2 linked regions of the Acuticoccus sediminis genome follow. The protein of the gene in region 1 interacts with the protein of each later gene in a pairwise test. Links are inferred from orthologs where the notes say so. Each region holds a gene or a part of one and is shown on either strand. Other genes may lie near its edges.

Region 1 (4,658 bases):
CGGCCTCGATGTCCCAGCCAGCGACCGACAGCGCCGCGAGGACCGCGAGTGCGTTGTTGGCGACGTGCGGCGCGGGGTCCGACAGTTCGAAGTAGACGGTCTCGCCGAAGACGTCCGCGACGGCGTCGCCGCCCGCGTCCAGCGAGACCAGCGAGACGTCGCCGCCCTTGCCGAAGAGGACCACCTCGGCGCCGGCGGCGCGCGCGGCGGCCGCCATGCGCTCGGTGTGGTCGTTGTCGGCCGGGATGATCGCGACCCCGCCGTCCTCGAGGCCGGCGAAGATCTCGGCCTTGGCGTCGGCGATCGCCGCGACGCTGTCGAAGAACTCGAGGTGGACGGCGGCGACCTGGGTGATGATGGCGATCGTCGGCCGCACCATCCGGGTCAGCGGCGTGATCTCGCCGGCGTGGTTCATGCCGATCTCGAAGATCGCCGCGTCGACGTCCGCCGGCATCCGCGCAAGGGACAGCGGCACACCCCAGTGATTGTTGTAGGACGCGGCCGAGGCGTGCACCGGGCCGCCGCTCTCGAAGGCGAGGCGCAGCATCTCCTTGGTGCCGGTCTTGCCGACCGAGCCGGTGACGGCGACGACGGGCGTCCCGCCAGCGAGCCGGGCGCGTGCCGCGACGCCGACGCGACCGAGCGCCGCCAGCACGTCGTCGACGACGACCGCCCGCTCCGCCTCGCCGTGGGAGACGACGGCGGCGCAGGCACCTGCCTCCAGCGCTGCGGGGACGAACCTGTGGGCGTCCATCGACACGCCGACGATCGCGAAGAACGCGTCGCCCGGCTGCAGCGTGCGGGTGTCGATGGAGATGCCCGAAACGGGGGTGTCGCGCGGGACGCCGAGGAGGCGGCCCTGCGCGGCGTCGGCGAGTTCACCGAGGGTCCAGATCGCGGTCATAGGGCTGCGATCGCCGCCTTGACGGCTGAATGGTCGCTGAACGGGATGACCCGGTCACCGACGTACTGGCCCTCTTCGTGCCCCTTGCCCGCGACGACCAGCGCATCGCCCTCGCGCAGCATCGCGACGGCGGTGGCGATCGCCTCGCCGCGGTCGGCGATCTCGGTGGCATCCGGCGCCCCGGCGAGGACCGCCGCGCGGATCCGCGCGGGGTCCTCCGTCCGGGGATTGTCGTCGGTCACGATCACGACGTCGGCAATCGCCGCCGCCGCAGCGCCCATCAGGGGTCGCTTCCCGGGGTCACGGTCCCCGCCCGCCCCGACGACAATGACAAGCCGTCCCGGTACGTCAGATCTTAGCGCAGCCAGCGCCGCGGAGATGGCGTCAGGCTTGTGTGCGTAGTCGACGAAGACCGGCGCCCCGTGCGCGCGGCCGACGAGCTCGAGCCGCCCCGGCGCGCCCTTCAGCGACGCAAGCGCCGCGACAGCCTCGGCCGCCGGAACGCCGGAGACGATGGCGAGACCCGCCGCCACCAGTGCGTTGTCGATCTGGAAGTCGCCGATCAGCGGCAGGTCCACCTCGTGGCGTCCCTCGCCCTCGAGCACGAGACGCGCCCCGCCCGGGTGCCGCTCCGTTGAGACGAGCGTCAGCCCCGTCCCATGCCGGCCCACCGTGAATGCACCGGGCGCCGCCGCGAGGACGGCCCCGGCGCCCGGGGCGTCCGGGTTCACGACCGTCCGGGCCGCGTCGGGCTGCAGAGTCTCGAAGAGGCGCAGCTTGGCCTTCAGGTAGGCCTCGGGCGTCGCGTGATAGTCGAGGTGGTCGCGGCCGATGTTGGTGAATGCGGCGGCCGTCAGGCGCACGCCGTCGAGGCGGCGCTGGTCGATCCCGTGGCTCGACGCCTCGAGCGCGACGTGCGTCACGCCCGCCCCGGCGAGGTCGGCGAGCTCCTTCGCGAGCGCGACCGGGTCCGGCGTCGTGAGGCCGCCCGGAACGTCGACCGCGCCGCGGATCCCGATGGTGCCGATCGACACCGCCGTGTGTCCCGCCGCGGCGAAGATCTGGCGCGTGAACTCGGCGACCGACGTCTTGCCGGCCGTCCCCGTCACCGCGACGATCACCTCCGGCTGCGACCCGGCGAGGGCGGCGGCCATCAGCGCCAGGCGGCGGCGCGGGTCGGGGTCGCGCAGCACCGGGACAGCGACGTCGATCCCGGCATCCTCGGCGGCGAGGATCGCGACGGCTCCGGCGGCGACCGCGTCGGCGGCAAAGCGCGTGCCGTCGAACTTCGCGCCCTTCAGCGCGGCGAACAGCATCCCCGGCGCCACCTGGCGCGAGTCCGCCGTCACGCCGACGATGTCGAGCGACGGGTCGGCCCCCCTGAGATCCGGCGCGATGTCGCCGAGGCGCATCATCCTACTCCTGGTACGCGACCGTGATCGCCCGCTCGATGGCATCGTCACCCGGGAAGCGCGGCGCGACGTGCAGCATCGGGCCGACACGGGAGATGACGTTGGCCACCGTCGGCGCGGCGTTCCAGCCGGCGGTCGCATAGTGCTTGCCCGGCTCCGGCTTCGGCTCGTCGATCGTCACGAGGACCACATACTGCGGGTCGTCGATCGGGAACGCGGCGAGGAAGGAGTTGAGGCGCTTGTTCTTCGCGTAGCCGCCCTTCACCGCCTTCTCGGCCGTACCGGTCTTGCCGCCGACATTATACCCCGGAACGCGCGCGTTCTTGCCGGACCCTTCGACGCCGTTGAGGAGGAAGAGGTCGCGCATCTGCTTGGAGGCCTGCGGCGAGATCACCCGGCGGCCGATCTTCATCATCTCCGCCTCGGAGCGGGGGAAGAAGGTCGGCGGCGCGTAGATGCCGCCGTTGATCATCGCGGCGCCGGCGACGGCGGTGTGCATCGGCGTCACCGAGATGCCGTGGCCGAAGGAGACGGTCGCCTGGGTGATCCTGGGCCAGCTCGACGGCACCAGCGGCTGCGCCGCCTCCGGGAGTTCGGTGTCGATCCGGTCGAAGAAGCCGAAGGACTTCAGGTACTCCTTCTGGCGCTCGGCGCCGAGCGCCAGCGCGATGCGCGACGAACCGATGTTGGAGGAGTACTTGAAGACCTCGGAGGCCGTCAGCACGCGGTTCTCGCCGTGGAAGTCGCCGATCGCGTACTTGCCGATCTGCAGCTTGCCGCGGGCGTCGAGCAGGGAGTTCGGCGTGATCGTGCCGGAGTCGAGGCCCATGGCGAGGGTGAAGGTCTTGAAGACCGAGCCCATCTCGTAGACGCCCGCCATGGCGCGGTTCATGCGCACCTGCTCGAGCGCCTGCTCGGGCTGGTTCGGGTCGTAGTCCGGCAGCGACACCATGGAGACGACTTCCATGGTCTTCGCGTTGAGGATGATGCCGACCGCGGCGACCGCCTGGTAGCGCTCGATGGCACGCGAGAGCTCGTCGCGCACGGCGTGCTGCACGCGAAGGTCGACCGACAGGCGCACCGGCGCGAGGTCGCGCCCCTTGCGGGCGAGGCCCACCGACTGGAGCGCCGAGAGGCCGCCGGAGTCGATGGTCTTCTCGAGGCCCGCGATGCCGGCGTTGTCGATGTTGGTGTGGCCGACGATATGACCCACCGTCGAGCCGCCCGGATAGAAGCGGGTGGTCTCCGTCAGGAAGCCGATGCCGGGGATGCCGAGGTTGTGCACCGCCTCGCGCTTGCGGCCGGACACCTCGCGCTTCAGCCAGACGAAGCCGCGCTCGGTCGAGAGGTCCTTGCGCAGCTTCTCCGGGTCGAGCTCGGGCAGCTCCTGGGTGAGGAGATACACCGCCTCGTCGACGTCGGTGATGTTGCGCGGCTCGGCGTAGAGCGAGGCCGTGGCGAGGTCGGTCGCCAGAACCTCGCCGTTGCGGTCGACGATGTCCGGGCGCGCGGCCTGGACGTCATCCTGCGGCGAGGTGGCGTAGATCGAGGCGGCGACCGTCGGCGCGTTGGCAAGCGCGACGAGGCGGGCGCTGATGACGCCGAAGATCGCGACGCAGCCGGCGAGCAGCAGCGCGATGCGGCCGCGGCTTCCGTCGTTGCGAACCGATTTGCGCCTCATTTCTCGCCCTCCTTCCGATGTTGCCGAATGGCCGCGGCGACGTCGCGGACCGTTGCGATCTGGTGTCCGTCGATCGGCTGGAGACGCAGGACCGCGGCGTGCCGATCGACGAGGGCCTGCAACCGCTGCGGATTGTCGAGTGCGCCCCACTCGGCTCTAAGTTCGCTGATTCTTTGACGCTCCGCGGCAATCTTTCGATTGAGTTCACGGATTGCGAATGCGTCGCGCTCAGCCTCCTTTTTCATGACGAAGACGGCGGTGGCGCTGACGGTCGCAGTGGAGATCGCGAGGACCAGTGCGGCGAAGCGGATGGGACGCTTGATCATCAGATCCCTTTCAGCCGGACGTGGGGGACAAGGGCGGCGAGGTCGAGCGGCTGGGCCGGCGCGTCGGTGCGCGTAGCGGCCCTCAGCTTCGCCGAGCGGGCGCGCGGGTTCGCTGCCGCCTCCTCCTCGCTCGCGGCGAGCGCGCGCTTGGCGGAGGCGATGAAGGTCGCGGGCGGGGCGGAGACGACCGGCATGTGGCGCGAGCCGCCCGCCGCGCCCGAGCGCTCGGCGAGGAAGCGCTTCACGATGCGGTCCTCCAGCGAATGGAAGGCGACGACGACGAGCCGGCCGCCGGCGCGCAGGATCTGCTCGGCCGCGGCGAGACCGCGCGCGAG
Region 2 (7,733 bases), on another replicon or contig:
GGAAGCAGGACGGCCACGCGGAAGCGGCGGGGGCCTCACCCGCCGCCGCATGCTCCAGTCCATGGCCGCCGCGTCGGTGGTCGCCGGCAACGCGCCGGTGGCCCTCGCCGGTGCCGGAGGGGCGACGGTCGCCATCATCGGCGGCGGACTCGCCGGGCTCAGCGCCGCGTGGCACCTCCTCAACGCGGGCCACGAGCCGGTCGTCTACGAGGCGTCCGGCCGGGTCGGCGGGCGCGTCCGCTCCATGGTCGGCCTCGTCGCCGACGGGATCATCACCGAGTTCGGCGGCCAGTACATCAGCTCCGACCATGCCGACATGATCGCCCTCGCGCGCGCGCTCGGTATCGGCCTCGTCAACGTGGACGCGAACGCGGCCGCCGTCGCCGCGCCGAAGACCGCGTACCACGTCGCAGGCGGGCGGATCGACGAAGCCGACCTCGCCCACGCCCTCACCCCACTCGCCCGGCAATTCGCCGAGGACGCGGCCCGGCTCGACGCCGACTGGGCCACCGTCGCGCCCGAGCTCGATGCGATGTCGGTCGCCGAGTATTTCTTCTGGAACAAGGACAAGCTGACGCGCGAGTCGCTCGGCCTGATGGCCGCGCTGGTCCGTGCGGAGTACGGCGTCGAGACCGGAGAGGCGTCGGTGTTGGGGCTGATCTCTGCGCTCCCGTCCGTCGCCGGCGACAGCGTCGACCTGACGTCCGGCCGCGACGGGATGTTCATGGTGGAGGGCGGTAGCGAGAGGATCGTGACCGCCCTCGCCGGGCGGCTCGACGGTCGGATCGAGCGCGGCAAGCGCGCCTCGCTGATCGAGCCGGACGGCAAGGGCCATCGCATCACCTTCACCGACGGCAGCAGCGTCGGCGCCGACGCCACGGTGCTCGCGGTCCCGTTCCCGGCGATCGGCGGCATGCGCGTCCGCGTCCCCGTCCCGCCGCTGATGCCGAACTTCGCCGCCGAGGTCCGCCTCGGCCGCAACGAGAAGGTCTTCGCCGGGTTCGACAGCCGCCCCTGGCAGCGCGAGGACGGCTTCGCCCTCGACCTGTGGAGCGACATCGCCGCCTCGGTCATCTGGGACGACGGCGTGCGCCAGCCGGAGAAGACCAACAGCGGCGTCACCTTCCTCGTCGGTGGCGCGCAGACCGAGGACATCCACCGCTACGGCCCCGAGGCCTTCGTGGCGGACGCCCTCACCGCTCTCGGCCGTGACTTTCCCGGCCTGCCGGAGGCCTACACAGGCCTCGCCGGCAACACCGGGTGGGTGCGCACCCCCTGGCTCGGCGGGAGCTACACCAATCTCGGCCCAGGGCAGAAGACACGTTTTGCGTCCTGCTTCTGGACCGAGACCGCGGACGCGGCCGTCGCGAACCCCGTAGCGCGGGACCGCCTGGCCTTCGCCGGCGAGCAGTATTCCGCAGCCTACTACGGCTACATGAACGGCGGCGCCCAGACCGGGCGCCTCGCCGCGCAGGCCCTCGTCGCGGCCCTCGCGGCGTAGCGCCAGGCCGGCCCTTTCGAGCCTCGCCCCGCGGCTAGGCTCCGGCGGCGGCTTACCAGTAGGGGTAGCCGCAGCGATTGACGACGCGAACGCGCTTGCCGTAGCGCGTCCGCTCGACGACGCGGACCCGGCAGCCGTTGCGGCTCACGTAGCGTGTCGTGCTGCCGTAGGCGCGGTGCCGCGGGTAGTAGGCCGGCGCGTAGCGGTGCGGCGGGCGCTTGTAGTAGCCGTGGTGGCCACCCTTGCCGCGATGGTGGCTCTTGCCGTGATGGCCGCCGTGCTTGTTGCCGTGCTTGTTGTAGTGCACGGCCGTCACGCCGCCCTCGATGGTCGCTGTGCGGGCCTGGGAGGGGCCGGGCGCGGCCGACGCGGCGGCGATCGGCAGGACGGCCAGCACGGCGGCGGTCAATGCGGTTCGAATGATCGTCATGGTCAGGTCCTCCATTGCTGATGGGAGGACATTCGCAGGCGGCGGCTGAAGCGGTGCTGAGCCGGCCGTTCACCTCCACGTCAGGTTGGCGGCCGCCCCGACCGGCGCCGGCCCCACCCCCGGAAACCCTCGGAAATGCCTGCGGGCCGCCCGCGACGCGCCGCGCTAGGAGCGGCGGTCGGCGACGAAGCGGCTCGCCTCCCTCAGGACCGACGCGCGGTCGCCGAAGGGAGCCAGCGTGTCGGCCGCGGCGGCGACGATCTCGGCGAGGCGGGCGCGCGCCGCGGCCGGACCGATGAGGCCGACGAGCGTCGCCTTGTCCGCCCCGGCGTCCTTGCCGACGCGCTTGCCGGTCTCCTCGGCGGTGCCCTCGACGTCGAGGAGGTCGTCGGCGAGCTGGAAAGCCTCGCCCAGCAGATCACCGTACCGCACCAGGGCGGCGCGCGCCCCGGCGTCGGCCCGGCCCAGCACCGCGCCCGCCTCGCACGCACCGGCGATCAGCCTGCCCGTCTTCATCGCCTGCATCAGCCGGATCCCCTCCGCGTCGAGGCCGATGGCGTTGAGGTCGCGGTACTGCCCGCCGACCATCCCCGCGTTGCCGGACGCGCGCGCCAGGAGGTGGGCGAGCGGGCCCGCGACGTCGGACGGGACCGGGTCGCCGGTGATCAGCTCGAACGCCAGCGCCTGGAGGCCGTCGCCGACCAGGATCGCCGTCGCCTCGTCGTACGCCTTGTGGACGGTCGGCTGACCGCGCCTTAGGTCATCGTCGTCCATGGCCGGCAGGTCGTCATGGACGAGGCTGTAGGAATGGAGGCACTCGAAGGCGGCGGCAACGGCGGCGGCAGCATCGGCCGGGGCGTCGAACAGCGCGGCGGATTCGATCACGAGGAAGGGTCGGAAGCGCTTGCCACCGGCGAGGGTCGCATAGCGGGTCGCATTCAGAAGACGGTCCGGGACGGCGGGGGATGGCTGCAAGGCCTGATCCATGACCCGGTTCGTCGCCTCGGCAGCCGCGGCCAGCCGTGCGGCGAAATCCATTCGTTCCTCCCTCATCGTCGGACTTGCATGATAGGGAACTGCCGAGGCGCTCGCCAGTTCGTGACGCTGGATATGGACCGACGAGAGGAGACCGCATGGGAGCCATTCTGAAGGCGCTCGGCGCCGCGGTGGCGACCGTGGTGATGATCCCGTTGGTCCTGACGGTGGTCTACGCCTACATGGACCCGCCCTCCCTCGCGATCATGCGTCGTCAGGACGCGGGAGACACCGTCCACCAGGAGTGGATCCCGCTCGACGAGATGTCGCCGGACCTCGTGCGCGGCGTGATCATGGCGGAGGACGCGCGCTTCTGCCTGCACTGGGGGCTCGACCTCCGGCAGATGCGCCTCGTCGTCGAGGAGGCGATGTCCGGCGAGGCGCCGCGCGGGGCGAGCACGATCACCATGCAGGTGGTCAAGAACCTCTTCCTGTGGCCGGAGCGGAGCTATCTGCGCAAGGCGGTCGAGGTGCCGCTGGCGCTCTGGATGGACCTCGTCCTGTCGAAGAAGCGGATCCTCGAGATCTACCTCAACACGGCGCAGTTCAGCGGTTCGGCCTACGGGGTGGAGGCGGCGGCGCAGCAGGCGTTCGACAGGAGCGCCGGCGACCTCACGCGCGAGCAGGCGCTGGCGCTGGCGACCGTCCTGCCCGCTCCGTCAGCCCGGAAGGCCGCGCGTCCGTCGAGAAGACAGCGCGCGGTGATCGCTCATGTCGAAAGAGAGCTTGACCGCGCGCCGTGGGTCTTTACATGTCTCTCCGCGCCCTTTCGCTCGTGAGCGGTTGCGTCCGCGCGCGCGAGCCTGTATTGGCTCCGCTTCCGGCGGTTTACCCGCCTCCCGACATTCTTGAGACGTTCCGCGCGGCGAAGGCGCGGTTTATGGAGTTTCGACCATGGCTGTGCCGAAGCGCAAGACCACCCGCATGAAGCGTGGCTTCCGCCGCTCTGCCGACGCCCTGAAGGCGCCGTCCTATATCGAGGACAAGGACTCGGGCGAGCTGCGTCGGCCGCACCACATCGATCTGAAGACCGGCCGCTACCGGGGCCGCCAGATCCTGGTGCAGAAGAGCGACGACTAAGCGGCCCTCGATCGGGGGAGGACGCCGGCCGGCGTGATCACATCGGCCGGTTCATGGAACCGATCGCGCCTTGCAAGGCTTGATCATTCGGTAACGCTCGACCAAACGAGCGTATGAAATGATCGCAAGGCAGTTCCAATGGGCCTCTTCCCGTTCACTCTCATTCCGCTACTGCTCTACGTTTTTGCGGGATTGTTCCTGTATCAGGAGCCGCTTGTGGCGCCGAACGCAGGGGATCCGAACGTCATCCCGTTCTGGAGCAACACCGTCGTCGACGTTACGCTGGTCTCAGGCCAGGAGTGGACGCTGAGCTACAGCGACCTCCTGGTGGCGTTCGCCATCGTGCTGCTGCTGTTCAGCATCCTGCGCACGGCGAGCAAGAGCCGCATGACCGTGCTCGGCAACATGGTGATGGTGCTCGTCCTTTGCGTGTACATCATCATGTTCCTGTCGGTGGAATTTGCCGGAACGTCGACCTTCTTCCTGCTGACGATGGTCGCGCTCGTCGACACGCTGTCGACCGTGTCCGTCTCGCTGGTCGCCTCGCACAGCAAGGTCGAGGCCGTCCCGGACTGACGACCCACCCGCCCGATCGAACGGCCCCTCTCGGGGCCGAACGGCGCCGCATGGCCGGAGAGCACCCCGGCCGGCGGCGCTTTTCGTATGTGCCGACAGGCAGCGGCCCGCTACGTGGACCCGGCGGAACCCTCCCCGATCGGACTCCCCCCGAGTCGGCCCATCAAGGGGCGGGCGAAGGCGGTCCGGGGGGTAGGAACGGACACGCAGGAGCGGAGGGCGGGCCCCCTCCTTCACGACGGCTCAGTCGGTGGACTTGGCTTCCGCCGGCTTCGGATCGGCCGTCTCCAGCTCCTCCTCGGCGTCCATCTGCTCGGTGTAGGCGTGCTCGGAATAGGCCTGGACGGGATCGGCCTTCCGGGCCGGCTCGGCACCGTCCCCGTCGGCCGGCTTGGCGGCGGCAGGCTTCGTGGCGGTAGGCTTGGGCTCGGCCGAGGTGAGCGCCTCCATCCGCGCCTGGAGCGTGGCGAGCTCGGACCGGAGGGCGGCGACGCTCTCGGCCAGGTTCTCGGCCGGCGGCTGAGGCTGAGTCGGCGGCGCGGCCTGCGGTGCCTCGGTCGCGAAGGGCATGAACATGCGCATCGAGCGCTGGAACATGTCCATGTTGCGCCGCACCTGATCCTCGACGACGGAGAAGGCCTTTTCGCCCACCGCGTCGCTCCACTGCTGCCGCAGCTTCTCCTGCTCGCGCGCGAACGACGCGAGGGAATGCTCCAGATAGGTCGGCACGATGGTCTGCATGCGACCGTCGTAGAAGGTGATCAGTTGGCGCAAAAATGCAATTGGCAGCAAACCGCCCCCCTTGCTCTCGGCGTCGAAAATGATCTGGCCCAGCACGCCCCGGGTGATGTCCTCCCCCGTCTTGGCGTCCTGTACGACGAAATCCTCGCCGGACCGCACCATGTCGGCCAGGTCGTCCAGCGTGACGTACGCGCTTGACCCGGTGTGATACAGGCGCCGGTTGGCGTACTTCTTGATGACCGTCGAAGGCTTTTCGATTGTCATCTTTACCTCGTGGAAGAAGGGGTACATGTGGCGTCAGCCGTGCCCCACGCGACTGTGGGTGGCAAACCCCCGCATATTCGTTGATCCCGAGCAACTTAAGGGTAAACGCGGCGCTGCACCAGAGGGATTGCTGCGATTGCGAACTCGCCCCAATCCGGGGCATTGGTTGACAGCATCCGAATGCGGGTTCTTGAGTTCCCGCACAATTCAATAAGAGCGGCCGCCGCGGACATCGCGCGGCCGAGGAAGAGGAGACTCACATGGCCGAAAGCGTCGTGATCGCCAGCGCAGCCCGGACACCCGTGGGCGCGTTCAACGGGTCGTTCGCCACCGTTCCTGCCGCCACGCTGGGCGCCACCGCCATCGGCGGCGCACTCGAGCGGGCCGGCGTGTCTCCGGACGAGGTGGACGAGGTGATCCTCGGTCAGGTTCTCACCGCCGGTTGTGGCATGAACCCGGCGCGGCAGGCCGCGATGGCCGCCGGCGTCCCGAAAGAGAAGACCGCGTGGCTCCTGAACCAGGTGTGCGGCTCCGGCCTGCGCTCGGTCTGCCTCGGCATGCAGCAGATCCTCACCGGCGACGCCGACATCATCGTCGCCGGCGGCCAGGAGAACATGTCTCTCTCGCCGCATGCCGCGCACCTGCGCGCCGGCCACAAGATGGGCGACGTCTCCTTCATCGACACGATGATCAAGGACGGCCTCTGGGACGTCTTCAACGGTTACCACATGGGCGGCACCGCCGAGAACGTCGCGCGCGAGTGGCAGATCACCCGTGAGCAGCAGGACGCCTTCGCCGTCGCCTCGCAGAACAAGGCCGAGGCCGCACAGAAGGCCGGCAGGTTCAAGGACGAGATCATCCCCGTCACCGTGAAGGGCCGCAAGGGCGACACCGTCGTCGACGCCGACGAGTACATCCGCCACGGCGCCACCCTCGACAGCGTCGCCAAGCTGCGCCCGGCCTTCGAGAAGGACGGCACCGTCACCGCCGGCAACGCGTCGGGCATCAACGACGGCGCCTCGGCGATGGTGCTGATGAGCGAGTCCAACGCGGCCAAGCGCGGCATCACCCCGCTGGTGCGCATCGCCTCCTGGGCGACCGCCGGCGTCGACCCGAAGGTGATGGGCAGCGGCCCGATCCCGGCGTCGAAGAAGGCGCTGGAGAAGGCCGGCTGGTCGGTCGGCGACCTCGACCTCGTGGAGGCCAACGAGGCCTTCGCCGCGCAGGCCTGCGCCGTGAACAAGGACATGGGCTGGTCGGACGAGATCGTGAACGTCAACGGCGGCGCGATCGCCATCGGCCATCCGATCGGCGCCTCGGGCAACCGTGTCCTGACCACGCTGCTGTTCGAAATGAAGCGTCGCGGCGCGTCCAAGGGTCTTGCTACGCTGTGCATCGGCGGCGGCATGGGCGTCGCCCTGTGCGTGGAGAGCCTCAACTAACGAGGGCCGCCCGGCGGCCCCATCACGGAGCCCCGATGAGCTGGACACTCGACGAAACCGTCGCGACGCGCGCAGGCGCCGTCGCGGCGGGTCACAGCGGCGACGGACCGGACCTCGTGCTCGCGCACGGCTGGCCCTGGTCGTCCTTCTCCTGGCACCGGCTGATCCCGCTGCTGGAGCCCCACTTCCGCCTTCACTACTACGACATGCCCGGCTTCGGCCGCTCCGGGATGGACGCGGAGCAGGCCACCTCGCTCGACGTCCAGGGCGAGGTCTTCGCGGACATGCTGGACCACTGGGGCCTCGACCGCCCGCTCGTCCTCGCGCACGACTTCGGCGGTGCCGCCACCCTGCGCGCCCACCTGCTGCACGGTCGCGACTACGCCGGCTACATCCTCATGAACGTCGTCGCGATGCGCCCGTGGGGCTCGGCCTTCTTCGACCATGTCGGCCGCCACGTGGAGGCCTTCACCGGCCTGCCACCGCACATCCACGAGGCGGTGGTGCGCGCCTACATCGCCGGCGCGCTGGTGAACCCGCTGCCGCAGGCCGATCTCGACGCGCTTGCCGGCCCCTGGCTCACCGAGGCGGGGCGCACGAGCTTCTACCGTCAGTTCGCCCAGGCCGACGAGCGATATACCGCAGAGGTTGAGCCGCTCTTCGG

The links.
Region 2: the proteins of DLJ53_RS30825 (region 1) and DLJ53_RS25985 interact in binary tests that used the Escherichia coli proteins (3 or more experiments, as listed by UniProt). The link is inferred for Acuticoccus sediminis from one-to-one orthologs.

Annotation. Positions count from the first base shown.
Region 1 is NZ_QHHQ01000010.1:138,082-142,739, forward strand. Bases 1,660-4,658 are described here. They hold DLJ53_RS30825 (peptidoglycan D,D-transpeptidase FtsI family protein), read right to left. Parts: upstream 3,998-4,658; coding sequence 2,321-3,997; downstream 1,660-2,320. Other genes in these bases: DLJ53_RS30820 (UDP-N-acetylmuramoyl-L-alanyl-D-glutamate--2,6-diaminopimelate ligase), read right to left, coding at 1,660-2,316; ftsL (cell division protein FtsL), read right to left, coding at 3,994-4,323; rsmH (16S rRNA (cytosine(1402)-N(4))-methyltransferase RsmH), read right to left, coding at 4,323-4,658. In the rest of the region: DLJ53_RS30815 (UDP-N-acetylmuramoyl-tripeptide--D-alanyl-D-alanine ligase), read right to left, coding at 1-904; more of DLJ53_RS30820, read right to left, coding at 901-1,659. UniProt on the Escherichia coli protein: Essential cell division protein that catalyzes cross-linking of the peptidoglycan cell wall at the division septum. Required for localization of FtsN.
Region 2 is NZ_QHHQ01000007.1:31,630-39,362, reverse strand. What follows is about bases 2,008-4,904. They hold DLJ53_RS25985 (biosynthetic peptidoglycan transglycosylase), read left to right. Parts: upstream 2,008-3,064; coding sequence 3,065-3,745; downstream 3,746-4,904. Other genes in these bases: phaR (polyhydroxyalkanoate synthesis repressor PhaR), read right to left, coding at 4,866-4,904; DLJ53_RS25975 (hypothetical protein), read left to right, coding at 4,263-4,622; rpmF (50S ribosomal protein L32), read left to right, coding at 3,861-4,046; DLJ53_RS25990 (polyprenyl synthetase family protein), read right to left, coding at 2,097-2,969. Also shown: DLJ53_RS26000 (flavin monoamine oxidase family protein), read left to right, coding at 1-1,501; DLJ53_RS25995 (hypothetical protein), read right to left, coding at 1,554-1,931; more of phaR, read right to left, coding at 4,905-5,654; DLJ53_RS25965 (acetyl-CoA C-acetyltransferase), read left to right, coding at 5,888-7,069; DLJ53_RS25960 (alpha/beta fold hydrolase), read left to right, coding at 7,105-7,733. UniProt on the Escherichia coli protein: Peptidoglycan polymerase that catalyzes glycan chain elongation from lipid-linked precursors. May play a role in peptidoglycan assembly during cell division in collaboration with other cell division proteins.